Regions from separate parts of the Cellulomonas sp. GbtcB1 genome, predicted to be linked through region 1. Evidence: predicted binding sites of a transcription regulator. Region 1 holds the regulator's gene; each other region holds the start of a gene.
What was found. The regulator HrcA, encoded in region 1, represses chaperone genes, less so after heat shock. The targets are predictions, from matches to a motif close to TTNGCACTCGNNNNNNNCGAGTGCNAA.
Positions count from the first base shown of each region.

Region 2: the regulator HrcA is predicted to act here: its motif matches at 3,479-3,505, upstream of groL (chaperonin GroEL).
Region 3: the regulator HrcA is predicted to act here: its motif matches at 5,038-5,064, upstream of groES (co-chaperone GroES).
Region 4: the regulator HrcA is predicted to act here: its motif matches at 4,204-4,230, upstream of KVT14_RS03530 (Hsp20/alpha crystallin family protein).

Region 1 covers NZ_JAGXJG010000004.1:59,901-66,772, reverse strand. The annotation lists gene KVT14_RS02800 (MFS transporter) at 1-1,191, shown strand, start outside; gene hrcA (heat-inducible transcriptional repressor HrcA) at 1,238-2,269, shown strand; gene dnaJ (molecular chaperone DnaJ) at 2,365-3,498, shown strand; gene KVT14_RS02785 (16S rRNA (uracil(1498)-N(3))-methyltransferase) at 3,501-4,268, shown strand; gene KVT14_RS02780 (sodium-translocating pyrophosphatase) at 4,374-6,872, shown strand, end outside.
Region 2 covers NZ_JAGXJG010000042.1:8,184-15,055, reverse strand. The annotation lists gene KVT14_RS14435 (uracil-DNA glycosylase) at 1-522, opposite strand, end outside; gene KVT14_RS14430 (DUF3263 domain-containing protein) at 657-983, shown strand; gene KVT14_RS22990 (LytR C-terminal domain-containing protein) at 1,079-1,708, shown strand; gene KVT14_RS14420 (cold-shock protein) at 1,828-2,031, shown strand; gene KVT14_RS14415 (glycoside hydrolase family 15) at 2,113-3,402, opposite strand; gene groL (chaperonin GroEL) at 3,668-5,293, shown strand; gene KVT14_RS14405 (DUF4031 domain-containing protein) at 5,505-5,783, opposite strand; gene KVT14_RS14400 (hypothetical protein) at 5,780-6,601, opposite strand; gene KVT14_RS14395 (HAMP domain-containing sensor histidine kinase) at 6,687-6,872, opposite strand, start outside.
Region 3 covers NZ_JAGXJG010000012.1:29-6,900, reverse strand. The annotation lists gene tsaB (tRNA (adenosine(37)-N6)-threonylcarbamoyltransferase complex dimerization subunit type 1 TsaB) at 1-86, shown strand, start outside; gene rimI (ribosomal protein S18-alanine N-acetyltransferase) at 83-664, shown strand; gene KVT14_RS06410 (malonic semialdehyde reductase) at 747-1,394, opposite strand; gene tsaD (tRNA (adenosine(37)-N6)-threonylcarbamoyltransferase complex transferase subunit TsaD) at 1,525-2,583, shown strand; gene KVT14_RS06400 (glutamate--cysteine ligase) at 2,611-3,759, opposite strand; gene KVT14_RS06395 (class I SAM-dependent methyltransferase) at 3,756-4,955, opposite strand; gene groES (co-chaperone GroES) at 5,206-5,502, shown strand; gene KVT14_RS06385 (WhiB family transcriptional regulator) at 5,739-6,041, opposite strand; partial or broken gene KVT14_RS22295 (MerR family transcriptional regulator) at 6,387-6,872, shown strand, end outside.
Region 4 covers NZ_JAGXJG010000005.1:95,484-102,355, reverse strand. The annotation lists SAM riboswitch class I at 37-145, shown strand; gene KVT14_RS03540 (methylenetetrahydrofolate reductase) at 139-1,200, shown strand; gene metE (5-methyltetrahydropteroyltriglutamate--homocysteine S-methyltransferase) at 1,209-3,557, shown strand; gene KVT14_RS03530 (Hsp20/alpha crystallin family protein) at 3,650-4,108, opposite strand; gene KVT14_RS03525 ((deoxy)nucleoside triphosphate pyrophosphohydrolase) at 4,270-4,713, opposite strand; gene KVT14_RS03520 (ABC transporter substrate-binding protein) at 4,833-6,176, opposite strand; gene KVT14_RS03515 (carbohydrate ABC transporter permease) at 6,207-6,872, opposite strand, start outside.

The sequences.
Region 1 (6,872 bases):
GCCGTCGCCCGGCTGCTCCAGGGGATGAGCGCGGGCCTGCTGAACCCGCAGGTGGTCGGCACGATCCAGCAGCTGTTCACCGGGTACGAGCGCGGGAAGGCGTTCGGCTACTTCGGCGCCACCATCGGGGTGTCGACGGCGCTGGGCCCGCTGCTCGGCGGGCTGATCATCCAGGCGTTCGGCGCGGAGGAGGGCTGGCGCTGGGTGTTCTTCGTCAACGTCCCGGTGATCGCCGTCGTGCTGCCGTTCGCGCTGAAGTTCCTGCCGCGCGGCGCGGTCGGCAGCGCGACCGCGACCGGACCCGGCGGCCGGCCGCGGCTGGACGTGGTCGGCCTGGCGGGCGTCGCCCTGACCGCCGCCGCGGTCATGGTGCCGTTCGTCACGACGACGGGGGAGGGCGGCGACGACCCGGCGCGCTGGTGGTGGCTCGCGGTCGCCGCGGTCCTCGGCGTCGCGACGGTGGTCTGGGAGCGCCGGTACCAGCGGCGCACCGGCGCGGCCGTCCTCGACCCGCGGGTGCTGGGCGAGCCCGCGTTCCGGAACGGTGCGCTGCTCGGCATCGCCTACTTCGCCGGGTTCACGTCGGTGTTCCTGGTGGCGACCCTGTACCTGCAGCAGGTGGCCGGGTTCACGCCGCTGCAGGCCGGGCTCGTCAACATGCCGTTCGCGATCGCCTCCGCGGTGTCGGCGCAGCGGTCCGGCCGGCTGGTGGCGACCCGCGGCCGTGCGCTCGTCGTCATCGGCCTGGTGCTCGTCGTCCTCGGCCTGATCGGCACCGACCTGGCGATCCGGTTCGTGGACCCGCCCGCCGTCGGCTTCGTGATGGCGGCGACGCAGATGGTCGCGGGCGCCGGCAGCGGGCTGGTGATCGCGCCCAACCAGACGCTCACGCTGGCGCGGGTGCCGGTCGAGCGGGCCGGCGTGGCGGGCAGCATGCTGCAGGTCGGCCAGCGCATCGGCTCGGCGCTCGGCGTCGCCGTGGCGCTGTCCACGTACTACTCCGCCTTGGCGTCGGGGGTCGAGGGTTCGGCGGCCGCTGGCCGCGCGCTGCTGCTCACGGTGGCGCTCGTCGCCGTGGCCCTCGTCGTCGGGCTGCTCGACCTGCGGGCGCGGCGACGCGGGACCGACGAGGAGGACGACGCGGAGGCCGGCGCGGGGACCGGCACCGCGTCCGCGTCCGCGGACGCGTAGAATTGGCACTCGGTTCCAGCGAGTGCCAGGACGTCGGGAGGTGGCGATGAGCGAGGACCGCAGGCTGGACGTGCTGCGGGCGATCGTGGAGGACTACGTCGCCACCCGCGAGCCCGTCGGCTCCCGCGCCCTGGTCGAGCGGCACTCCCTCGGGGTGTCGCCCGCGACGATCCGCAACGACATGGCGGCCCTCGAGGACGCCGGGCTCATCGTGCAGCCGCACACCTCGGCCGGCCGGGTGCCGACCGACAAGGGCTACCGGCTGTTCGTCGACCGCCTCGCGACCATCAAGCCGCTGTCCGCGCCGGAGCGCCGGGCGATCGAGACGTTCCTCGAGGACGCGGCCGACCTGGACGACGTCGTCGACCGCTCCGTGCGGCTGCTCGCGCAGCTGACCCACCAGGTCGCCGTCGTGCAGTACCCGTCGCTGCGCCGCACGGCGCTGCGGCACGTCGAGCTGGTCCCGGTCGGCGACCGGCACCTGCTGGTCGTCATCATCACCGACCACGGCCGCGTCGAGCAGCGCACCATCGAGGTGCCGGACCCGCTGGACGCCGGGACCGTGGCGCGGCTGCGGGTCCGGCTCAACACGGCGGCCGCGGGCCGGCGGCTCGCCGAGCTCGGCACCGCGCTGTCCGACCTCGCCGACGACTTCGCCCCCGCGGACGGACCGCTCGTGCGCGGCGTCGTCGCGGTGGTCGAGGACACGCTGGCCCAGGAGAGCGAGGAGCGCGTCGTCCTGGCGGGCACCGCGAACCTGGTGCGCGGCGGCGGCGCGGACTTCGCGCACACCATCAGCCCCGTCCTGGAGGCGCTGGAGGAGCAGGTCGTCCTGCTGCGCCTGCTGGGCGAGATGGCCGAGGACGAGGCCGCGGTCTCCGTCCGGATCGGCCGCGAGACCCAGCACGAGGGTCTGCTGGAGACGAGCTTCGTGACCACCGGCTACGGCGGCCCCGACGGCGGCGGGACGGCCGTCGCGCGGATCGGCTCCGTCGGGCCGCTCCGCATGGACTACCCCGGGACCATCGCGTCGGTGCGTGCCGTCGCCCGGTACCTGTCCCGGATCCTCGCCGGATGACCGGCCGCCGGGCACCGACGCGGTCCCGCGCACGTTCGACAGGCAACGCCCCGCCCGCGCCCGCGCGCGGCCCCCACACGCACAGGAAGTGACGAGTGAGCGACTACTACGAGGTGCTCGGCGTCGAGCGTGACGCCACGCCCGAGCAGATCAAGAAGGCCTACCGGCGCCTCGCGCGCGAGCTGCACCCCGACGTGGCGGGTGCGGACGCGGGCTCCGAGGACCGGTTCAAGGACGTGTCGCGGGCGTACGAGGTGCTGTCGAACCCCGAGAAGCGGCGCATGTACGACCTGGGCGCCGACCCGTCGGCCCCGGGCGGCGGCATGGGCGGCCAGGGCGGCTTCGGCTTCCAGGACATCTTCGAGACGTTCTTCGGCGCCGCCGCGGGCGCGGGCGCGCAGCGCGGCCCCATCCCGCGCGCCCGCCGCGGCCAGGACGCGCTGCTGCGCCTCGACATCGACCTGGCCGAGGCGACGTTCGGCACGCACCGCGAGGTCCCGGTCGAGACGGCCGTGGTCTGCCCGACGTGCGACGGCTCCTGCTGCCGCCCGGGCACCTCGCCGCGCACCTGCGACGTCTGCGGCGGTCGCGGGTCCGTGCAGCGGGTCGCCCGGTCGTTCCTCGGCCAGGTGATGACCTCGCAGCCGTGCGCCGCGTGCCACGGGTTCGGCACCGTCATCCCCGAGCCCTGCACCGAGTGCGCGGGCGAGGGCCGGGTCCGCTCGCGCCGCACGCTCGAGGTCGACGTCCCGGCGGGCGTCGACACCGGCACCCGGATCAAGCTCACCGCGCAGGGCGAGGTCGGCCCGGCCGGCGGCCCCGCGGGCGACATCTACCTCGAGGTGCGCGAGCGCAAGCACGACACCTTCGTCCGCGAGGGCGACGACCTGCACTGCACCCTCGAGGTCCCGATGACCGCGGCGGCGCTCGGCACCGTGCTCACCCTGGACACCCTCGACGGCCCGCAGGAGGTCGACCTGCGCCCCGGCACCCAGCCGGCGCAGGTCGTCACGCTGCGCGGCCTCGGCGTCGGCCACCTGCACGCGGGCGGCCGCGGCGACCTGCACGTGCACGTGGACGTCCACGTGCCGACGTCGCTCGACGACGAGCAGGCCGAGCTGCTGCGGAAGCTCGCCGGCCTGCGCGGCGAGGAGCGCCCCGAGGCGCGGCTGTCGGCCTCCGGCGGCGGCGTGTTCGCGAAGCTCCGCGACAAGCTCGCCGGGCGCTGAGCGTGACCGCTCCGGTCTTCCTGGCCGAGCCGGGCGACCTCGACGCGCTCGCGGCCGGGGGCACCTACCTGCTCGGGGGCGCCGAGGGTCGGCACGCGGGCGTCGTGCAGCGCAAGACGGCCGGGGAGCGGGTCGACGTCGTCGACGGCGCCGGCACCCGGCTGGTCGGCGAGGTCGAGGCGGCCGGGCCCGAGGGCGTGCACCTGCGCGTCCGCGAGGTCGTCGTCGAGCCCGTGCCGACGCCCCGCCTGGTGCTGGTCCAGGCGCTCGCGAAGGGCGACCGGGACGAGATGGCGATCGAGGCGGCCACCGAGGTCGGCGCCGACCGCGTCGTGCCCTGGCAGGCCGAGCGGTCGATCGTCGTGTGGCGCGGCGACCGGGCGGCCAAGAGCCGGGCCCGGTGGCTCGGCACGGTCCGCACCGCGGCCAAGCAGGCCCGCCGGGCGCACGTGCCCGGCGTCGACCTGGCGCTGGCGACGGCCGCGCTCGTCCGCCGGGCGCGCGAGGTGGTCGAGGCGGGTGGCGCGGTGCTCGTGCTGCACGAGGAGGCGACCACGCCTCTCGTGGCGGCGGCGCTGCCCGCCGCCGGGGCGACGGCCGACGTGCTCGTCGTCGTCGGGCCCGAGGGCGGCATCGCGGAGCGGGAGCTCGCCGAGCTGGTCGACGCCGGGGCGCAGCCGGTGCTGCTGGGGCCGCACGTGCTGCGGACCTCGACGGCCGGGCCGGTGGCGCTCGCGCTGCTCGCGCAGCGGCTGGGGCGCTGGGGCTGACGCCGGTGGGTACCGCCCACCTGGGCCGTACGTCTCATCCGGGGGACCCCGGCCGGTCCTAGCGTCGAGGGTGACAGCGAAGGCGCTCTCACCAGGGACCCGACCGTGAACACAGACGTCCGGACCGGCACCACCTCCTCGCGCGCACCGGCGGCTCCCGCCGACCGGCCCCCGACCGGCCGACGGCGACGGTGGCCCGCGCCCGCCGCGGCGGCCGCCGTCCTCGGGACCGTGCTCGCCGGGTGCGCGCCCGGCTCCGCCTCCGCCGAGGGCTCCGTGCACGGCGGGGAGGCGAGCCTGGTGCTGCCGGACCTCGGCGCCGTCACCGTGCTCGGCTCCGTGTCGGGGCGCCTGCTGCTCGGCCTCGGGCTCGTCGTGTGCGTGCTCGGCCTCGCGTTCGGCGTCGCCACCTACGTGCAGCTGCGCCGGCTCCCCGTGCACGCGGCGATGCGGGAGATCTCCGAGCTCATCTACTCGACCTGCCGCACCTACCTCACCCGGCAGGGCCGGTTCCTCGTCGTGCTGTGGGTGTTCATCGCCGCGGTGATCGTCGTCTACTACCGGGCGCTGGTCGGGTTCGAGTGGGGCCGGGTCGCCACGATCATCGCGTTCAGCCTGCTCGGCATCGCCGGGTCGTACGCCGTCGCCTGGTTCGGGATCCGGGTCAACACGCTGGCGAACTCCCGGACCGCGTTCGCGTCGCTGGCGGGCAGGCCGCTGCCGGTGCACCGGATCCCGATGCAGTCCGGCATGTCGATCGGCATGGTGCTCATCAGCCTCGAGCTGCTGATGATGCTGGTCATCCTGCTGTTCCTCCCGGCGGACGTGGCGGGCGCGTGCTTCATCGGGTTCGCGGTCGGCGAGTCGCTCGGCGCGTCGGCGCTGCGGATCGCGGGCGGCATCTTCACGAAGATCGCCGACATCGGCTCCGACCTGATGAAGATCGTGTTCAAGATCAAGGAGGACGACGCCCGGAACCCCGGCGTGATCGCCGACTGCACCGGGGACAACGCGGGCGACTCCGTGGGCCCGAGCGCCGACGGCTTCGAGACCTACGGCGTCACCGGCGTCGCGCTCGTGACGTTCGTGCTGCTCGCGGTCGACGACCCGCTCATGCAGGCGACCCTGCTGGTCTGGCTGTTCGTGGTCCGGGCCGTCATGGTCATCGCCTCGGCGGTGTCGTACCTCGCGAACGACGCGTGGACCCGCCGCCGGTACGCCGCCGCCGAGCGGATGGACTTCGAGAAGCCGCTCACGTCCCTGGTCTGGCTGACCTCGGTCGTGAGCATCGCGCTCACCTACCTGACGACCTGGGCGGTGCTCGGGCACCTCGACGGCGTCGGCGACGGGCTGTGGTGGAAGGTCGCGACGATCATCTCCTGCGGCACCCTCGCCGGGGCGCTCATCCCCGAGCTGGTCAAGGTGTTCACCTCCACCAACAGCCGGCACGTCCGCGAGGTCGTCACGTCCTCCCGCGAGGGCGGGCCGTCGCTCAACATCCTGTCCGGGCTGGTGGCCGGCAACATCTCGGCGTACTGGCTCGGCATCACGGTCGTGGCGCTCATGGGCGGGGCGTTCCTGATCAGCGAGCAGGGGCTGGACCAGGTCATGGTCGCCCCCGCGGTGTTCGCGTTCGGGCTCGTGGCGTTCGGGTTCCTCGGCATGGGGCCCGTGACGATCGCCGTCGACTCGTACGGCCCGGTGACCGACAACGCGCAGAGCGTCTACGAGCTGTCCCTGGTCGAGGAGCTCCCCGGCGCGGCCGAGCAGATCGAGGCCGAGCACGGGTTCGCCCCGCGGTGGGAGCCGGCCAAGCGGATGCTCGAGGAGAACGACGGCGCGGGCAACACCTTCAAGGCGACCGCGAAGCCGGTGCTCATCGGCACGGCGGTCGTCGGGGCGACCACGATGATCTTCTCCATCATCATGGCGCTCACCGAGGGCCTCACCACGGGGCTCGACAACTTGTCGCTGCTGCACCCGCCGTTCCTGCTCGGCCTGGTCACAGGCGGCGCGATGATCTTCTGGTTCACCGGCGCGTCCATCCAGGCCGTGACCACCGGCGCATACCGGGCGGTCGAGTTCATCAAGGCGAACATCCACCTCGACGGCGGCGAGCGGGCCAGCGAGGCGGACTCCCGCCGGGTGGTGGAGATCTGCACCCAGTACGCCCAGCGCGGCATGCTGACGATGTTCCTCGCGATCTTCTTCGCCACGCTGGCGTTCGCGTTCGTCGAGCCGTTCTTCTTCATCGGCTACCTGGTGTCGATCGCGGTGTTCGGGCTGTACCAGGCGATCTTCATGGCGAACGCGGGCGGCGCCTGGGACAACGCCAAGAAGATCGTCGAGGTCGACCTGCACGCCAAGGGCACCGCGCTGCACGACGCGACCATCGTCGGCGACACCGTGGGCGACCCGTACAAGGACACCTCCTCGGTCGCGCTCAACCCGGTCATCAAGTTCACGACGCTGTTCGGGCTGCTGGCCGTCGAGCTCGCGGTGAGCCTCACCGGCGACGGGCGCGGGACGCTCGTGCACGTCCTGGCCGGCGTGTTCTTCGTGACGTCGGCCGTGTTCGTCTACCGGTCGTTCTACGGGATGCGG
Region 2 (6,872 bases), on a different contig from region 1:
CGACTGCGCGTCCCGGCCCCACAGCACGGCCACCAGCGGCCCGCCCCGGGCGACCAGGGCCGCGATCGCCCGGTCCGTGACGGCCTCCCAGCCGCGGCCGCGGTGCGAGGCGGGCTCGCCGGGCCGGACGGTCAGCACGCGGTTGAGCAGCATGACGCCGCGGTCCGCCCAGGGCGACAGGTCGCCGGTGCTCGGCTGCGGCACGCCGAGGTCGGCGCGCAGCTCGGTGAAGATGTTGGCGAGCGACCGCGGCACGGGGCGCACGTCGGGCTGGACGGAGAACGACAGCCCCATGGGGTGCCCGGGCGTGGGGTAGGGGTCCTGCCCGACGACGAGCACGCGCACGTCGGCCAGCGGCCGGGTGAAGGCGCGCAGCACGTCCGGCCCGGCAGGCAGGTAGTCGCGACCCGCGGCGACCTCCGCCCGCAGGAACTCCCCGGCGGCGTGCACCAGGGGCTCGACCGGGGCGAGCGCCTCCGCCCAGTCGGGGGCCACCAGCTCGGACAGGGGTGCGGGCGTCACGGGGCCCGAGGCTAGCGGACCCCGGCGGGCGCTCAGCGGGCCCCGGGGGCTGCCCAGGAGGAATGACACGCCTGTGATTCCGGCCGTACGATGGCGCCGCACGGACGACGGGCGAGCGGGAGGAACGGGCACCGATGGACGCGACGGCGGAGCGCACGGCCGACCGGCCCGCCCTGGTGGCGGTCGAGGGCGGCGCGGACGACGCGGCGACCGGGCTCTCCGAGCGCGACCGCGAGGTGCTGGCGTTCGAGCGGCAGTGGTGGAAGTACGCGGGCGCCAAGGAGCAGGCGATCCGCGAGCTGTTCGACATGTCGGCGACCCGGTACTACCAGGTGCTGAACGCCCTGATCGACGCGCCCGCCGCGCTCGCGCACGACCCGATGCTGGTCAAGCGGCTGCGCCGGATGCGGTCCACCCGGCAGCGCGCCCGCAGCGCGCGCCGGCTCGGCACCGACGCCTGACCGGGTGCCGAGCGGACGGCTGACCGGCCGCTGACCGGCACCGCGGCGCGCCGTGCGTGCCGGGGTGGACAGGCCGAGCCGTTAGCCTGTCCGCCGTGACCAAGGCGAGCGACCGGTACCCCGAGGACGAGTTCGACGCCGAGCCGGCGCCCGACGCGCCGATCGGCGTGCACCGCGCACCCCGCACCTGGTGGAGCCGGTGGTGGCCGTTCGTCGCGGTGGTCGTCCTGGTGCCCGCCGTCACGGTCGGCCTCGTCGCGTGGGCGTCGTCCTGGGACGGGCGCCTGCCCGGGTTCGGCGACTCGACGGAGCCCGCCGCCGCGGCGCCGAGCGAGCCGGAGTCGTCCGCCCCCGCCGAGGAGACCCCTCAGACCGAGGACCCGGGTGCCGAGGCCCCGGTCGAGACCGAGGAGCCGCCCGTCGAGGAGGAGCCGGCCCCCACGGCCGACCTCACCACGGACGTGCGGGTGCTCAACGCGTCGAACCGCTCGGGCCTCGCGGCCGGTGCCGCGGGCGACCTCGAGGACGCCGGGTTCACCGCCGTCACGACCGGCAACGGCAACGCCGGCGGGCTGCAGCAGACGACGGTGTTCTACGGCAGCGCCGACCTCGCGCCGACGGCGCAGCAGGTCGCGGACTCGCTCGGCATCGCGAACGTGGTCGAGGACGCGGGGACCGCGCCCGAGGGCGTCGTCGTCCTCCTGCTGGCGGACTTCGGGCGCTGACCCCTTCCGCAGGTCGGGGGGCGGGGCTAGTCTCGGCCGCGTCGCGGTGACCGCTCTCCAGAACCGGGGGAGGCCACGGCCCCTGCGTCGCACCGATCACGCCTTCTTCAGGAGCACGCATGCCGCAGGGAACCGTCAAGTGGTTCAACGCCGAGAAGGGCTACGGGTTCATCACCCCGGCCGACGGCGGCCAGGACCTGTTCGTCCACTTCAGCGCCATCCAGACCAACGGGTACCGCAGCCTCGAGGAGGGGCAGTCGGTGGAGTTCGAGGTCGGGCAGGGCACCAAGGGCCCGCAGGCCGAGCAGGTCCGCCCGCTCTGAGCCGGTCCGCGCCCTGAGGCGCCGCCGCGGGACCGGGGCACGGCGCCCCGGTCCCGCGCCCGTCTCCCGGCGCGCGTGGCGTCAGCCGTCGAGCGCCGCCACCGCGAGGACCACGCACGCCGCGGTCCAGGCGAGCGGGGCGACGGCCGCGGGCGACCCGTCCGCGAGCACCTTCTCCGGCAGCGCACCCATCGCGGTGCGGTGCGCGTCCAGCCAGGTGAGCCGTTCGTGCGCCTGGACGTCGTCGCCGGTGACGGCCGCGGTCAGCGCGTAGAGCGACGTCTGCGGCGTCCACGAGATGCCGTCCTGCCGCCAGCCGGCGCCCGGGGCCAGGCCGCCCGCGGGGCGCGCCATCGCGGCCGCCGACGCCCGCCAGGCGTCCACCGCCCCGGCGAGCGCCGTCGGCTGGAACGGCGGCAGCACGAACGCGCTCGCCGCGTCGGCCACGCTGCCGCTCGCGTACCGGCCGTAGTCCGAGTCGTCGCCGAACTCCCGCTCGACCGCGGCCCGGGTCCGCTCCGCGGCGTCGCGCGCGTCCTGCGCGGCGGCGACGTCGCCCAGCAGGTCGAGCACCGGCCCCGCGGCCTCCAGTCCGGCCAGGAGGGGCGCCACCGTGCCGAGGGTCAGCTCGTCCTCGGCCACCTCCCAGTAGTCCGGCGACGCCGGCGGCAGCCCGTCGCCCGCGACCAGCGCGACCGCGTGGGCGGCGCCCCGGCGGACCAGCGGCGCGAGCTCGGCCGCCACCGCCGCCTGCTCCGCCTCGGGCGCGGCGGCCATCACCTGGCCCGCCGCCCACAGCGACCAGCCGGTGCCGTCCGTCTGCGGCGCCCGGTCATCCGGCACGGCCCCGGAGCCGTCGGGCAGGTACCGGGCCTCGAAGGACCCGTCCGCGGCCTGCACGCGGGTCAGGAAGCCCAGGACCTCGCGCGCGTCGGCCAGGTGCCCCGTCCGGGCCAGGGCGACGGCCACGAACGACGCGTCCCGCGGCCACACGTACCGCCAGTACGGCGTCCAGGCCGCGACGGCGGCGCCGCCGTCCTGCACGAGCGTGCGCAGGTCCAGCAGCGCGTCGGTGACCATGCCGGCGTACGGCCCGTCCGCGCCGGGGACCGTCCCCGCGGCGAGCCACGCGCGCTGCTCGGCGGCGAGGTCGTCGTCGGCGGTCGTCGCGGGGTCGACCTCGACGCGGGTGCCCTCGTGCAGCAGCGGCTGCCCGCCGGCCGGGACGAGCTCCGGGCCGGCCGGCGTCGCGACGACGCCCTCGCTGTACAGGTCGATCGTGCGGGTGCGCGGGCCGGTCGCGCCCCAGGCGACCAGCCCCGCCGCGAGGGCCGCCAGCACGACGGCGGCGACGAGGGGGCGGCGGTGCATGCCCGGCAGGCTATCCGGCCGGGCCCCGGGGGCGGTCGCGGGTCCGGCGGGCGGCTGTCCGCCGAGGGCGGAGCGCCTTGCACTCGATGGGGTCGAGTGCTAACCATGTGCTTAGCACTCTCGGGTCGAGAGTGACAGAATGACAACCCAGGCCGACCCGGTGAGGTCCGCCGCCCGACGGGACATGACCGCCGGGCCGGCGCGGCCGTCCGTCGCGGGCACCGACCGGCCGAACCACGAGCCAGAGTGAAGGATCGATAGCCCCATGGCCAAGATCATTGCCTTCAACGAGGAGGCCCGTCGCGGCATCGAGCGGGGTCTCAACACCCTCGCCGACACCGTCAAGGTCACCCTCGGCCCCAAGGGCCGCAACGTCGTCCTGGACAAGAAGTGGGGCGCCCCCACGATCACCAACGACGGTGTCTCCATCGCCAAGGAGATCGAGCTCGAGGACCCGTACGAGAAGATCGGTGCGGAGCTCGTCAAGGAGGTCGCCAAGAAGACGGACGACGTCGCGGGCGACGGCACCACCACCGCCACCGTGCTCGCCCAGGCGCTCGTGCGCGAGGGCCTGCGCAACGTCGCGGCCGGCGCCAACCCGATCGCCCTCAAGCGCGGCATCGAGCAGGCCGTCGAGGCCGTCACCGCCGCCCTGCTGGAGCAGGCGAAGGAGATCGAGACCAAGGAGGAGATCGCCGCCACCGCGTCCATCTCCGCCGGCGACACCGCCATCGGCGAGCTCATCGCCGAGGCCCTCGACAAGGTGGGCAAGGAGGGCGTCATCACGGTCGAGGAGTCCAACGCCCTCGGCCTGGAGCTCGAGCTCACGGAGGGCATGCGCTTCGACAAGGGCTTCCTGTCGGCGTACTTCGTGACCGACCCGGAGCGCCAGGAGGCCGTCCTCGAGGACGCCTACGTGCTGCTCGTCGAGTCGAAGATCTCGAACGTCAAGGACCTGCTGCCGCTGCTGGAGAAGGTCATCCAGTCGGGCAAGCCGCTGTTCATCGTCGCCGAGGACGTCGAGGGCGAGGCCCTGGCCACGCTCGTCGTCAACAAGATCCGCGGCACCTTCAAGTCGGTCTCCGTCAAGGCCCCGGGCTTCGGCGACCGCCGCAAGGCGATGCTGCAGGACATGGCGATCCTCACGGGTGGCCAGGTCGTCTCCGAGACCGTCGGCCTCAAGCTCGACACCGTGGGCCTCGAGGTCCTCGGCCAGGCGCGCAAGATCGTCGTCACCAAGGACGAGACCACCATCGTCGAGGGCTCCGGCGACGCCGCCCAGATCCAGGGCCGCGTGAACCAGATCCGCGCCGAGATCGAGAACTCGGACTCGGACTACGACCGCGAGAAGCTCCAGGAGCGCCTCGCCAAGCTGGCCGGCGGCGTGGCCGTCATCAAGGCCGGCGCGGCGACCGAGGTCGAGCTCAAGGAGCGCAAGCACCGCATCGAGGACGCCGTGCGCAACGCGAAGGCGGCCGTCGAGGAGGGCATCGTCGCCGGTGGTGGCGTGGCGCTCATCCAGGCCGGTGCCGTGGCGTTCGAGAAGCTCGAGCTCGTCGGTGACGAGGCGACCGGCGCGAACATCGTGAAGGTCGCGATCGACGCCCCGCTCAAGCAGATCGCCGTGAACGCGGGCCTCGAGGGCGGCGTCGTGGCGGAGAAGGTGCGCAACCTCCCCGCCGGCCAGGGCCTGAACGCCGCGACCGGCGTCTACGAGGACCTGCTGGCCGCGGGCGTCAACGACCCGGTCAAGGTCACGCGCTCCGCGCTGCAGAACGCGTCGTCCATCGCGGCGCTGTTCCTCACCACCGAGGCGGTCGTCGCCGACAAGCCGGAGAAGGCCGCCCCGGCCGCCCCGGACGCCGGCGGCATGGGCGGCATGGACTTCTGAGTCCCGCCGCAGCGGGGCGCGTGAGCGCTCCGCACCGCGCCTGAACGGGCCGGTCACCCTCCGGGGTGACCGGCCCGTTCTGCGTCCGCACCCCCGCGCCGGGCGCCGCGCGTTGCCATCTCGGCGAACCTGCAGAGTCGGACTGTGTGCGACGGGTCGCGCGCAGGCGCACGGTGGAGAGTCGGCGAAGAGGGCTGGCGGGCGGGCGGGGTCAGTGGGTGTGGGGCGGGCGGGCGTGGGCCGGGATGCGCAGGCCGCTCGCGCGCAGGCGGCGGATGAGCTCGCCCGCCGACACCGGGACGGCGCCCAGCGCCACGAGCTCCGCGTGCAACTCGTCCGGGACGTCGTAGTGGTCCAGGTCGAACGCGCGGCGGGGGAGGCCGGCGCGCTCGGCGAACGCGTGCAGCTCGGCCAGCGAGGAGTCGCTCACGAGGTGCGACCAGGACCGGCCGTGCCGGGGCCAGAGCGGCGGGTCGACGAGGACCGTCACGCCCCGGGCCGGACGGGGTGCCGCTCGTCGGCCGGGCGGCCGGGCCGCACCGTTCCGGGCGCGTCGGACGGGCCGGGCGGCTCCGTCGGCGCGGGCGCGGAGCCCTCGCCCGCGGCGTCGCCCGCGGCGTCGAGCTCCGCCAGCACCTTCTCCAGCTTGTGCAGCTCGGCGCCGAGGTTCTGCCGCGCGGGCTCCTCCCACGCCGCGCCCAGCGGGCTGACGAACAGGCTGGGCCGCTTGAGCAGCTTGCGCACGATCCGCTCCCGGGCGCGCAGGTAGTCCTGCACCGGGATGTCGGCGTACTCCTCGCGCACGTCGTGCAGGTACGCCTTGTAGCGCTGCGGCTCGGCGGCCAGCATCGCCAGGTCGGCGTCGCACAGCACCGCGCAGTCGAAGTCGGTCGGGTCGGCGAGGTGCCGCACCAGGGCGATCACCATCTGGTGCACGCGCTCGACGCGCTCGGCGGGCACGCCGAGGTCGGTGAGCTGCTCGCGCGCCAGCCGGGCCGAGGCGACCTCGTCCTCGCCGCCGCGGTTCGCGTACGCCGCGACCTGCCGGCCGTCGAACACGGCGCCGTGGTACCAGGCGGCCAGCCGGACCAGGTCCGGCTCGTGCGTCTCCTCGGCGAGCTCGTCGACCCGGGCCAGCACGTCGGTCAGGTGCCGGAGGTTGTGGTACGTCCGGCCCGGGCCGGTCCACCGCTCCACGAGGTCCGAGCCGACCGCCCGGATCGCGTCCTCGGGTGCGGTCGCTCCCGCCCCCTTCGCGCTGCGGACGAACGCGGACAACAGCCACTGTGGCGCGTCGTAGACGCCCATGGGAACAGCCTCACTGCGACAGACGACCCTGCTCGGACGCGCCATCGTAGACCCATCCGGACGGGGTTCCGCCACGCCGGCGCCGTCAGCCGACCGGGTGGTCCTCGGGCTGGTCGGTGGGCGCCGTCCCACCCGGTCGCCCGCTCGTCGCGGGGAGCGAGACCCGGATCGTCGCCCCGCCGCCGGGGGTCTGCGCGATCGCGACGTCGCCGTGGTGCGCCTCGACGATCGCCGCGACGATCGCCATCCCGAGGCCCGCGCCGCCGCCGGT
Region 3 (6,872 bases), on a different contig from region 1:
CGGGCGTGGTGCTGCCGACGGAGCCGCTGTATCTGCGCCGCCCGGACGCCGTGCCGCCGGCCGCCACGAAGCGGGCGCGGGCGTGAGCTCGCCCGAGGACCGCCCGCGCGACGGCGCCCCGGCCGCGGACGGTGCGGCGCCGGAGGACGCGACCGCGCGGGCGGACGCCTCGTCGCCGGACGGCGCCGGCCGTACCGCCGACGCAGGCCGCACCGCCGACGTGCTGCTCCGGCCGCTCGTCCCCGACGACCTCGACGCGCTCGAGGACATGGAGGAGGCGCTGTTCGGCGCCGGCGCCTGGTCCCGGGCGTCGCTGGCGGAGGAGATCGCCGGCCCGGGCCGGTGGTACGTCGGCGCGCAGGACCGGGCGTCGGGCGAGCTGGTCGGGTACGCCGGGCTGTGGTTCGACGGCTACGACGGCCAGGTGATGACCGTCGGCACCCGCCCGGACGCGCAGGGCCGCGGGGTCGGCCGGATGCTGCTGGACGCGCTGCTCGACCACGCGCGCGAGCTCGGCGCGGGCGACGTGCTCCTGGAGGTGCGGGTCGACAACGAGCCGGCGCTGCGGCTGTACGAGCGCGCGGGGTTCGAGCGGTTCGGCCGGCGCAAGGGCTACTACCAGCCCGAGAACGTCGACGCCTGGACGATGCGCCGCAGGGCCTGAGCGGCGGCGCCGGACGCGACGAGGGCCCCGCCCGGGCGTACCGGTACGGGGCCCTCGCGCGTCGCCGGCGCGGCGCGGGGCGTCAGATCGAGCGCGCGACGTCCTCGAAGTCGAGGCGGCCCTGGCGCGGGTGCGAGGCCGGCATGCCGAAGCCCTCGACGTCCTCCGGCGCGCTGCCCACGTTGAGCACCATGATCGAGCGCCAGCCCGACCCGGCGAGCAGGTCGGCGTCCAGGCCGGGCGCGTCGTAGCCGGTCATCGGCCCGACGTGCAGGCCCGCGGCGCGCAGGCCGACGATCAGGTAGCCCGCCTGCAGGAACGCATTGTCGCGGGACATCCGGGCGCGGACGTCCTCGATGCCGGCGAAGTTGTCCCGGGCGCCGGCCATGTGCGGGGCCAGGCGGGGGAGCTGCTCGTGGAAGTCGACGTCGGCGGCCACGACGATGCTGAGCGGGGCGCGCCGGGTCTTGGCCTTGTTGCCCTCGTTCATGTGGTCGACGAGGCGCTCGCGGCCCTCGCCCGAGCGGACGAGCAGCAGGCGCAGCGGCAGCGAGTTCATCGCGGTCGGGCCCCAGCGGACGACGTCCCAGACGGCGCGGACCTGCTCGTCGGTGACCTCGCCGTCGGTGAACGTGTTGACGGTGCGGGCGTCCCGGAACACCAGGTCCACGATCTCCTGCGGGACGCGGAGGTCGGCGGCGGCGGACGACGGTGCGGTGTCGATGCTCATGATCGGTTGAATGCGCAACATCTACGAGGTCATCCCTGTTGCCTGCGTGAACCGTGTCACACCGCGCCGCGTGCGCGACCGGGGGCCGCCCGCGCGAGGGGACCGCGGCGCGCGGCCTAGACTCGGGGACATGCCTGAAGCGCCCCTCGTCCTGGGGATCGAGACGTCCTGCGACGAGACCGGGGTCGCCCTGGTCCGCGCCCACGCCGACCGCAGCGAGCTCCTGGTCGACGCCGTCGCGTCCTCCATGGACGAGCACGCGCGGTTCGGCGGGATCATCCCGGAGATCGCCTCCCGCGCCCACCTCGAGGCGATGATCCCGACGATCGAGCGCGCGCTCGGCACCGCCGGGGTGACGCTCGCGGACGTCGACGCGGTCGCCGTCACGGCCGGGCCGGGCCTCGTCGGGTCGCTCACCGTCGGCACCGCCGCGGCCAAGGCGCTCGCGTACGGCCTCGGCAAGCCGCTGTACGGCGTCAACCACGTCATCGGCCACGCGGCCGTCGACGAGCTGGTGCACGGCCTGTTCCCCGACCGGGTCATGGCGCTCGTCGTGTCCGGCGGGCACTCCAGCCTGCTGCTGATCGACGACGTCGTCACCGGCGTGCACGAGCTCGGCTCGACGCTCGACGACGCGGCGGGGGAGGCGTTCGACAAGGTCGGCCGCCTGCTCGGCCTGCCCTACCCGGGCGGCCCGCACATCGACCGCCTGGCCCGCGAGGGCGACCCGACCTCGATCCGGTTCCCCCGCGGCCTCACCGCGGCGAAGGACCAGGCGAAGCACGCGGACGACTTCTCGTTCTCGGGCCTGAAGACCGCCGTGGCCCGCTGGGTCGAGGCGCGCGAGGACGCCGGCGAGCCCATCCCGCTCGAGGACGTGTCGGCGTCGTTCGCCGCGTCCGTGGCCGACGTGCTCACCGCCAAGACGATCGCGGCCTGCCGGAAGCACGGTGTGGACACGCTGGTGGTCGGCGGCGGGTTCTCCGCGAACTCGCAGCTGCGCGACATGGCCGCCGAGCGGTGCGCCGCGGCGGGGATCGACCTGCGCATCCCGCCGATCAAGTACTGCACGGACAACGGCGCGATGATCGCCGCGCTGGGCGCCGCGGTCGTGCGCCGCGGGCTGCCGGCGTCGGACTTCGCGATCGGCGTCGACTCGACGATGCCGCTGGAGACCGTCACGGTCTGACCCCGCGCGGCCCGCGCGCGGCGCCGGTCAGAGCGGCCGGCCCGCCCGCATCTCCGCGACGAGCGACGCCACCACCGCGTCGAGCTCGCCCGCGTTCCGCCGGGCCACCGCCCGCTGCCGCTGGTAGGACGCGCCCTTGCGCAGGACGACCCGCACGGCGTCGAGCTCGGCCGCGCAGCCCAGCCGCTCGGCGACCGGCTCCAGGTCGACCAGCAGCCGCGCGACCGCGTCGGTCACGAGCTCCTCGTCGCCCGCCGCGTTCGTGATGATGATCGCGTCCATGCCGTAGCGCGCGGAGCGCCACTTGTTCTCCTGCGCGAACCACGGCGGGATCGTGGGCAGCTCCTCGCCGCGGTCGAGCAGGGTCGAGAAGTGCTCGACGAGGCAGTGCGTGAGCGCGGCGAGGGCGGTGACCTCCAGCAGGCTGGGGGAGCCGTCGCAGATCCGGGCCTCGATCGTGCCGAACCGGGGCGACGGCCGGACGTCCCAGCGCACCTCGTCGAACGCGTCGATCACGCCGGTGTGCAGCATGTCCCCGACGTAGGCCTCGAGCTGGTCCCAGCGCTCGAACTGGAAGGGCAGCCCGGCGGTCGGCAGCTGCTGGAACATGAGCGCGCGGTTCGACGCGTACCCGGTGTCCTTGCCGCCCCAGAACGGGCTGGACGCGGACAGCGACTGCAGGTGCGCGAACGTGGTCAGCAGGGCGCGGGAGATCGGCAGCACCTTGTCCCGGTCCTCGATGCCGACGTGCACGTGCACGCCGTAGATCAGCATCTGCCGGCCCCACCACTGCGTCCGGTCGATCAGGGTGGCGTACCGCTGCTTGTCGGTGACCTTCTGCTGGGCCCAGCGCGCGAACGGGTGGGTGCCGGCGCTCATCAGCTCGACGCGCAGCGGGTCGGTGACCGTGCGGACCTCGTCGACCGCGCGCTGCAGGTCCGCGCCCGCCTCGCCGACGGTGCGGCAGACGCCGGACACGACCTCGACGGTGTTGAGCAGCAGCTCCTGCTTGATCGCGGGGTGCTCGGCGGCGCCGGCGGGGCGGACCGCGTCGAGGACGGTGCTCGCGACCTGGCGCAGGTCGCCGGAGTCGGCGTCGACGAGCGCGAGCTCCCACTCGATGCCGACGGTCGACCGCTCGGACCGCGCGAACGGCAGCCGGGCCGGGGTGGTCACGCGGCGGCGCCGACGGGCTCGACGAGCAGCACCTGCTGCTGGCCGGCGACGCGGGTGAGCACGATCGTCGCGGCGGCGGTCCCGCGGAGGTCGAGCTGGCGGCGCAGCTGCTCCGGGACGACGGCCGTCCCGCGCTTCTTGATCGTCAGGGACCCGACGCCCCGCTCGCGCAGGTAGGCCCGCAGCCGCTTGAGGCCGAACGGCAGGGTGTCGAGCACGCGGTAGGCCGTGGCGAACGGGGTCGCGTGCAGCGCGTCGGAGGTCACGTAGGCGATCGTGCTGTCCACGAGCCGTCCCTGCACCTCGGCGGCGACCTCGGCGACCAGCCCGGCGCGGATCACGGCGCCGTCGGGCTCGTAGAGGTAGGCGCCGACGGGCCCGACCTCGGCGCGGGAGCGCTCGCCGGCGGCGCGCAGCACGGCGGACCCGCCGCCGGCCCCGAGCAGCAGCGCCGACCGGCCGGGGCCCTCGGGGGCGAGCGGGCCGAACCACAGGCCGAGCTCGACGACGTCGCCGTCGACCGACACCCACTGCGCCTCGGCGTCGTCCGGCAGGGCGCTGTGCGGCACGCCCGGGCCGAGCTTGAGGCCCAGGGCGGGCACGCGCTCGCGGAGGGCGAGGACGTCGTCCAGCGGCGGGGCGTACGCCGCGGGGTCGAACACCCGGCTCCCGCCGGACGTCCGGCGCGCGGGGTCGGCGTACACGCCGTCCACGCCCTCGGCGGCGAGGTCGACCGCCAGGCCGTCGCCGTGCCGCACCTCGGCCTCGGGGAACGCGCGCAGGTTGATCGTCGCCAGGGCGGCGGTGGTCTCGTCGGCGTCGACCGCGAGCACCCGCAGCCCGACCCCCGCGAACGCCATCGCGTCGGCACCCAGGCCCGAGGTCAGGTCGGCGACGCGGGTGACGCCCGCGGCCGCGTACCGGCGGGCGTGCCGGGCGGCGACCACCAGCCGGGTCGCCTGCTCGAGGCCCGCGGGGGTGAAGAGCATGCCGTCCGCGAACTCGCCGAGCTTGTCGTGCGCCTTCGCGCGCAGCCGCGACTGGGTCAGGGCGGCGGCGACCAGGTCGGCGTCGAAGCCGTCCTTGCGCAGCCGCTCGGACAGGGCCATCGCGTGCCGCTCGTCGTACGGGGGGAGGGCGGACAGCAGGGCCCAGCCCTCGGGGCTGAGCAGCTTGGCGAGGCCGGACGCGTCCATCCCGCGATCCTCGCACGGCGGCGCGGGCCGACGACGGGCGCCGCGGCCGGGGCGGACGGATGTGACGCGCGACCCCCGGACGTTGGCACTCGCCTTGACCGAGTGCTAACGGGTTCCTAGAGTGCTGATCGGCACTCTCCTCGTGGGAGTGCCAGCGCACCGCAGTTCGGCCGGCACCCGCGACGACGGCAGGACCGACGGGGCGACAACGGACATCAGGCAGCACTCACACGCGAAGGGGAGGTCCGCTGTGTCGGTCTCCATCAAGCCGCTCGAGGACCGGATCGTCGTCAAGACGCTCGAGGCGGAGCAGACGACCGCCTCCGGTCTCGTCATCCCGGACAGCGCCAAGGAGAAGCCCCAGGAGGGCGAGGTCCTGGCCGTGGGTCCGGGTCGCATCGACGACAACGGCAACCGCGTCCCGCTCGACGTGGCGGTCGGTGACAAGGTCATCTACAGCAAGTACGGCGGCACCGAGGTCAAGTACGACGGCGAGGAGTACCTCATCCTCTCCGCGCGCGACATCCTGGCGGTCGTCACCAAGTGACGCCCCCGCCGGCCCCTGCGGCCGGCGGACGCCCGACGAGGGCCCTCTCCGTAGACGGAGGGGGCCCTCGTCGCGTCCGGGGGCGCGCTCGGCGGCCGGACAGCACGACGGGGCCCCTCCGCATGCGGAGGGGCCCCGTCGCTCGTGGACGGCGACCGCGCGGTGTCGCACCGCGCTCGGTCGCCACGCTCAGGTGGCGGCGTGCGGGCCGCCGGGCGGCTCGGACGCCGCGCGGCTCAGATCGCCTGGTGGGTCGTCCGGCCGGCGCGCTCGGCGAGGACGGCGGTGCGCTCGTCCTCGGACAGGCCGCCCCAGACGCCGTACGGCTCGCGGACCGCGAGCGACTGCTCACGGCACTCGTTGATGACCGGGCAGGTCGCGCAGATCGCCTTGGCCGCCTCGGCGCGGCGGCGGCGCGCGGCGCCCCGCTCGCCCTCGGGGTGGAAGAACAGGTCCTGGTCGGCGTCGCGGCAGGCACCCTCGTACTGCCACTCCCAGAGCTCCATCACGGGTCCCGGGAGGCGGGAGATCTCGGCCATGGGGGTCCTCCATCCACTCGGCGCGGTGGCGCCGTTCTGATGACGTGCGGGGGGCGGTCCGACCGACGACCGTTCCCTGGGACCGAGGTCCCTGGTGCGTCGGCTGAACTGCACTGATGAGGACAGTACAACCGCGCCAGCAGTTGTTCAAGACCGTGTCGCGAATCGGTTCGTAGCGAATCGCTTCAGGGCGCCGACCAGCGCTGGCGCGATTCGTGGCGCGGTTCGTCCGGCGCGGTCCCGCGTGCTGGCGCGGTCCGGCCCGCCGCCGCTGGAAACCGCGCCAGATCCCCGGCACAATCGAGGACGGGCCGCGGGACGGGCGGCGGGGACGAGACGGACGAGATGCAGCACAGCGAGGACGAGGAGCCGACCGGCGACGCCGGGCGGGGCCCCGACGACGGCACGACCGAGGCGGCCGACCTCGACGGGCCGATCCTCACGGTCGCCGCCGTCGCCTCGCGCCTCGGGGTCGCACCCGCCACGCTCCGCACCTGGGACCGCCGCTACGGGCTCGGCCCGTCCGAGCACACGGCGGGCGCGCACCGCCGGTACAGCACGGCCGACCTGGCGCGCCTCATGTCCATGCGGTCGCTCACGCTCGACGGCGTGCCCCCGGCCGACGCCGCCCGGCTGGCGCGCGAGGGCGCGCCCGGGCTCCTGCCCGAGCCGGTGGCGCCGCCCGAGCGCGACGGCGCCCGCGCGGGCCGCGGCGTCGGCGGTGCCGGGTCCGGCGCCCCGGGCACCGCCGAGGGAGAGGCGACCGCTGACGCCCCGGCGGGGGCTCCCAGTTGCGGTTGCCCCACGCGAGCGGGGTGTCGATGCCACGGG
Region 4 (6,872 bases), on a different contig from region 1:
AGTGGACGGCGACGGCCGCCGGGCCTAGTGTGGCGGCACCCATCCAGAGCGACCGAGAGACCTGGCTCGTCGACGTCGCAGCAACCCCCCTCCTCACCGAGGGTGCGGGTGCTTCCGCCAGGTTCGATGGAGCTGACGATGAGCAGTCACGACGCACCTGCGCACCTCGCGGGCACCGCCGTGCCGGACGGCCTCGGGGCCGTGGACCGCCCGACCGTGTCGTTCGAGCTGTTCCCGCCGCGGAACCCGGACGCCGCGCCCCGGCTGTGGTCGACGGTGCAGCAGCTCGCCGCGGCCCGCCCCGACTTCGTCTCCGTCACGTACGGCGCCTCGGGCAGCACCCGGACCACGACCCGACAGCTCGTCCGGCGGCTGCTGCGCGAGACCTCGCTGACCCCGATCGCGCACCTCACCTGCGTCGCCAGCTCGCGCGAGGACCTCGCGGCGACGATCGAGGAGTTCCTCGACGAGGGCGTACGGTCGTTCCTGGCCCTGCGCGGCGACCCGCCCGCCGACCGCTCCTGGGAGCCGCACCCCGAGGGCCTCCCGACCGCGAGCGCCCTCGTGGAGCTGCTGCGGGACGTCGAGCGGCGGCGGTGCGCCAGCAGCCCGGCGCAGGCGGTGCGCGCCGCCACCCGGCCGCTGTCCGTCGCCGTGGCGGCGTTCCCGCGCGGCAACGCGGGGGCCGGCAGCACCCGGGAGCAGGACGTCGCGGCCCTGCTCGCCAAGCAGCGGGCCGGCGCGGACTTCGCGATCACCCAGGTGTTCTACGACGCCGGCTCGTACCTCGAGCTCGTGGCCCTGGCGCGCGACGCCGGCGTCACGATCCCGATCCTCCCGGGCGTCATCCCCACCACCGACCCGGCCCGGCTCCGTCGCGTGGCGCAGCTGACGGGCGTGCCCGTCCCGGACACCCTGCTCGCGCGGCTCGACGCCTTCGACGCCGACGACCCGGCAGAGGTCGCGGCGCGGCACCGCCTGGGCACCCGCCTGGGCGTCGACCTGGTGAACGCCGTCCTCGACGGCGGCGCGCCCGGCGTGCACCTCTACACGTTCAACGCCCACGGCCCGGCGCTCGACCTGCTGGACGGCGCGGGACTGGGCGGCGACGCCCCCCGCGCGCACCTGCGCGTCGGCCTCGAGCCGGCCGCCGCCGCGTCCGCCCCCACGACCAACCCGACCCCCGTTCCCACCAGCTGAGGCGAGAGATGACCGACCTGACCCACCCGTTCCCCGCCGGCACCGTCCTGGGCTACCCCCGGATCGGCCCGCGCCGCGAGCTGAAGAAGGCCCTCGAGGCGTTCTGGGCCGGCCGCGCGAGCGCCGAGGAGGTCGAGGCCACCGCCGCCGACCTGCGCCGCCGGACCCGCACCCGCCTGGCCGAGCTCGGATTGGACACCCGGCTGCCCGCGATCCCGAGCGCCTTCTCGTTCTACGACCACGTCCTCGACGCGGCCGCGGTCCTCGGCGCCGTGCCCGAGCGGTTCGCCGACCTGCTCGCCGCCGACGGCGGCCTCGACCTCGCGGGGTACTCGACCGTGGCCCGCGGCCGCGGCGACGACCTGCCGCTCGAGATGACGAAGTGGTTCGACTCGAACTACCACTACCTCGTCCCGGAGATCGGCCCGGCGACGCCGTTCCGGTACGCCAGCGACCGCCCGGTGCGCGAGCTCGCGGAGGGCCTCGCGGACGGCGTGCTCACTCGCCCGGTGCTGGTCGGCCCGGTGACGTTCCTCGCGCTGGCCAAGGCCGCCGAGGGCTCGCCCGAGGACTTCCTGCCGATCGACCGGCTCGCCGACGTGCTGCCGGTGTACGCCGCGCTGCTCCGCGACCTGGCCCGCGCCGGCGCCACCTGGGTGCAGCTGGACGAGCCCGCCCTGGTCTCCGACTCGACCGGCGTCCCGGCCGACCGGCTGCTCGCGGCGGCCGCCGAGGCGTACCGCGCCCTGGCGACCGACCTGCCCGCCTCCGAGCGCCCCGCGATCCTGGTCGCCGCGCCGTACGGCGACCTCCAGGACGCCCTGCCGGTGCTGGCCGGCACCGACGTCGAGGGCCTCGCGCTCGACCTGGTCCGCGGCGCGCTGCCCGCCGGCCCCGTCGAGGGCCTGGCGTCGAAGGTGCTCGTCGGTGGCGTGGTCGACGGCCACAACATCTGGCGTGCGGACCTCGACGCCGCGCTCGGCTCGCTCGAGTCGCTGGAGGGCCTCGGCGCCCGGCAGGTCGCCGTCGCCACGTCGACGTCGCTGTTCCACGTCCCGCACGACGTCGAGGACGAGCCGCAGCTCGACCCGACGCTGCGCTCCTGGCTGGCGTTCGCGGACCAGAAGGTCGCCGAGGTCGTCACGCTCGCGACCGGCCTGACCGAGGGTCGCGAGGCCGTGCTCGCCGAGCTGCTCGCCGCGGCCGACGCGCGCCGGTCCCGCGCCGCGGCGCCGGGCGTCGTGCGGCCGGAGGTCCGGGACCGGCTCACCGGGCTGCCTGCCGACGCGTTCCACCGCGGCGACTTCGAGGGGCGCCGGGTCGCGCAGGCCGAGCGTCTGCAGCTCCCCGCGCTGCCGACCACGACGATCGGCTCGTTCCCGCAGACGCCCGAGATCCGCGTGGCCCGCGCCGCGTTCGGTCGCGGCGAGCTCACCGCCGCGCAGTACGAGGACGAGATGAAGGCGGAGATCCGCCGGGTCGTCGAGCTGCAGGAGGAGATCGGCCTCGACGTGCTCGTGCACGGCGAGCCCGAGCGCAACGACATGGTGCAGTACTTCGCCGAGAACCTGGACGGGTTCGCGGTCACCGCCAACGGCTGGGTCCAGTCGTACGGCTCGCGCTGCACCCGCCCGTCGATCCTGTGGGGCGACGTGTCCCGGCCGGCGCCGATCACGGTGCCGTGGACGACGTACACGCAGTCGCTCACCGCCAAGCCGGTGAAGGGCATGCTGACCGGCCCGGTGACGATCCTGGCGTGGTCCTTCGTCCGCGACGACCAGCCGCTGGCCGACACCGCCAACCAGGTGGCCCTCGCCCTGCGGGACGAGATCGCCGACCTCGAGGCCGCGGGCACCGCGATCGTCCAGGTCGACGAGCCCGCGCTGCGGGAGCTGCTGCCGCTGCGCGCCGCCGACCACGACGCCTACCTCGACTGGTCGGTGCGCTCGTTCCGGCTCGCGACCTCGGGCGTGCGCCCCGACACCCAGATCCACACGCACCTCTGCTACTCGGAGTTCGGCGAGATCTTCGGGGCGATCGACGGCCTGGACGCCGACGTGACGTCGATCGAGGCGGCCCGGTCGAAGATGGAGATCCTCGGCGACATCGCGTCCGAGGGCTACCCGCGGGGCATCGGCCCGGGTGTCTACGACATCCACTCGCCGCGCGTGCCGAGCGAGGCCGAGGTGACCGAGCTCCTCACCGAGGCGGTGCGCGTCGTCGACCCGGCGCAGCTCTGGGTGAACCCGGACTGCGGCCTCAAGACCCGCCGGTACGCCGAGGTCACCCCGTCGCTCCAGCACGTCCTGGCCGCCACCCGGACGGTGCGCGCGTCGCTGGCGGTGCCGACGGCCTGACGCGCCGCCGGCCCGGGCGCGACCCGGACGCGCGACCGCCCCGGTCCCCCACGCAGGGGGCCGGGGCGGTTGTCGTGCAGCCGCGTCGCCGGTCAGGCGCTCGCACGCTCCTGCGGAGCGGCGTCGGCGCCCGCCTCGATGGTCGCCGGCGTCCCACCGGTGCTGACCTCGATGCGGCGCGGCTTGGCCTCCTCGGCCACGGGGATGGTCAGGCTGAGCACGCCGTCCGCGTACGACGCGGTGATGGCGTCCAGGTCGAGCCCGCGGCCGACGGTGAGCTGCCGCGCGTAGGTCCCGACCGGGCGCTCCTTGGCGAGCCACTGCACCCCGTCCTCCGTCCGCGCGGTGCGCTGCGCGCGGATCGTCAGGGTGCGGTCGTCGACGTTCACGTCGATCGAGCCGGGGTCGGCGCCCGGCAGGTCGACGCTCAGGACGTAGTGGTCGCCCGAGCGGAACAGGTCCATCGGCATGGTCGCCGACGCTCGCTGCTGGCCGAGGACCTGGTTCATCAGCCGGTCCATCTCCTGAAACGGGTCGAATCGCGTAGCCACAGCCCGTCACCTCCTCGAAGCGTCACGGCGGTCCGGACGGTCCGGGACCGCTGCTGCCCCGGCGCTGCCGCGCCAGGAGGGCTACGAGAGATGTTCTAGCACTCGAGAGGTGCGAGTGCCAGATCGAGCGGGACGTGTTCGCTGACGGATGAACCCGCAGGTCAGGCGGTGCGCCGAGCGGTGCCCGCCGGGTCCGTCGCCGCCGACAGCGCCTCCACGATCCGCACGTCCGCGTCCAGCCAGGGCACCGTGAGCCACTGCCCGCGCGGCAGCCAGCGCAGGTCGTCGTGCTCGACCAGCGGCCGCGGCTCGCCGGCGGTCACGCGGGCCAGCCAGAGCCGCATCACGTACCGCTCGCTGAGCCACCAGGCGCCGTCGTCGGGTCCGACGAGCTCCGTGCCGAGCTCGACGGCGACGCCCAGCTCCTCGCGGATCTCCCGGTGCACGGCGTCCTCGGGGGACTCGCCCGGCTCCACCTTGCCGCCGGGGAACTCCCACCGGCCCGCGAGGCTCACGGGCGCGCGGCGGCGGGCCGCCAGCAGGGCGCCCGGGGCGGCGAGGTCGTCGACCAGCGCGGCGGCGACGACGAGGACGGGGCGGGTCATGCCGCCCAGTGTCCCAGGCGCGCGTGTCGCGCGCGTGACACGGCCGTGGCCCGCGCGATGGATCCACTCGCACCGGCACGCCCGCGCGCGTCGGTGCGAGTGGATCCGTCGGGCGGAGCTCAGCCCTGCCGCAGCTCGTTCTTGAGCTCGCGCTGCGCGTGCTCCAGCGCCTCGCGCGCCGGCACGCCGGACTCGTAGATCTCGGTGAGCGTCACGGTGCCGAACCGGCTGTTCACCGCCGGCAGGTCGGGGCTGGCGAACGACTCGAAGTGCCCGATGCCGTCCTTGACCTCGTTCAGCACGTCGAACAGGTTGGTCGTGAAGTACTGGTTGAACTGGTTCTCCGGGTTCCGGGTGACCTCCTCGTCCTCCCACACCGCCATGTTCACGGGGTCGAACCCGAGCACCTCCCACACGGCGACGTTGGCCTCCGGGGAGAGCTTGGCGAACCCGAGCCACTCGGCCGCCAGGTCACGGACGGGCGAGTCCGCCGCGACCGCCGTGCCGGTGCCCCCGCCGCCGATCGTCAGCGTGTCCGACCCGGGCACGACCGGCGCGGGCGCGATGGCGATCTTCCCCGCGAGGTCGGGCATGTAGTCGACGAACCGCGAGGTGTACCAGGCGGGGTAGACGATCGCGGCGTAGTCGCCGCGCGCGATGGCCCCGTACGCCTCCTCGTCGTCGGGGCTCGATCCCGGGATCGGCGAGATCGCGCCTGCGTCGACCATGGCCTGCATCATCTCGAAGGACTCGACCACGACCGGGTCGTCGACCTGGACCGTGCCGTCCTCGGCGAACAGCTCGCCGCCGTTCTGGGCGATCACCAGCGGCTCCACGAAGAACACGTCGGTGTTCGCCGTGCCGAACGCCCGCCCCGTGGCGGCGCTGTACTCCGCCCCCGCTGCGGCGAAGTCGTCCCAGGTGGTGATGGTCGAGTAGTCGACGCCCGCCTCGTCGAGCAGCTCGGTGTTGTAGAACGTGACGAACGCGCCGACGTGGGTCGGCAGCCCGTAGACCGCGTCGCCGCGGCTGTACAGGTCGAGCCGCGCCTCGACCACGTCCTCGCGGTAGGGCTCGGCGACGGCGGACAGGTCCATGAGCGGCGGGGTGTCGCCGCGGACGAAGTTGGCGAACTTCGTCACCTCGATGTCGACCAGGTCCGGCATGCCGGTGCCGGAGTTGGCCGCGAGCTGCAGCTTGTTGTGCATGTCCTGGTAGGGGTACACGGTGAGGCGGAGATCGATCGCACGGTCCGGGTTCAGCTCGTTCCACCGGTCCGCCATCTGCTCGTACAGCACCCCGTGCAGCTCGCCGAAGATCCACATCTCCACCGGCGTCGAGCCGTCCGCGTCGCTCGGGGCGTCCCGCGGGCCGTCCGCCCCGCCCCCGGTCCCGCACGCGAGGCACGCGGCGAGCACCATCGCACCGGTCACCGCGGACGCCGTCGTCCTTGTTCGTGACATTCTGCTTCTCCTTTGTCTGCGTCGCACGGGTCAGCCCTTGACGGCGCCCGCGGTCATTCCCTCCACGAAGAACCGCTGGAAGGCGAGGAAGAGGACCAGGATCGGGACGAGCGAGAAGAACGACCCGACGATGAGGAGGCCGTAGTTGTTCGCGTACGGCGTGATGAGGGTGTTCAACCCGATCGGCAGCGTGAACTTCTCGGAGGAGCGCAGCACGAGGAGCGGCCACAGCAGGTTGTTCCAGCACATCATCCCGTTGAGGATCGCCATGGCGGCGATCGCGGGGCGCGCGATCGGGAGGACGAGCCGGAAGAAGATGCCGAACTCCGTGACGCCGTCGACGCGGCCGGCCTCGAGGATCTCCCGGGGCACCCCGAGGAAGTACTGCCGGAAGAAGAAGATCGTCACCGCCGCGGCCAGGAACGGGATCACGATGACCGCGTAGGTGTCGGCGAGCCCCATCTCGTTCACCTGGACGTAGAGCGGCAGCATCACCATCTCGAACGGGACGGCCATGATGGCGAGCACCGCGATGAAGAGCGGGGTGCGGCCGCGGAAGTCGTACATCGCGAAGCCGTAGGCCACGAACGAGCTCACGAGCAGCGTCCCGACGACCTGGACCACCGTCACGACGAGCGAGTTGGCGAACCACCGGAAGTACGGCCCGGAGTCGGTGAACAGCATCGTCCAGTTGTC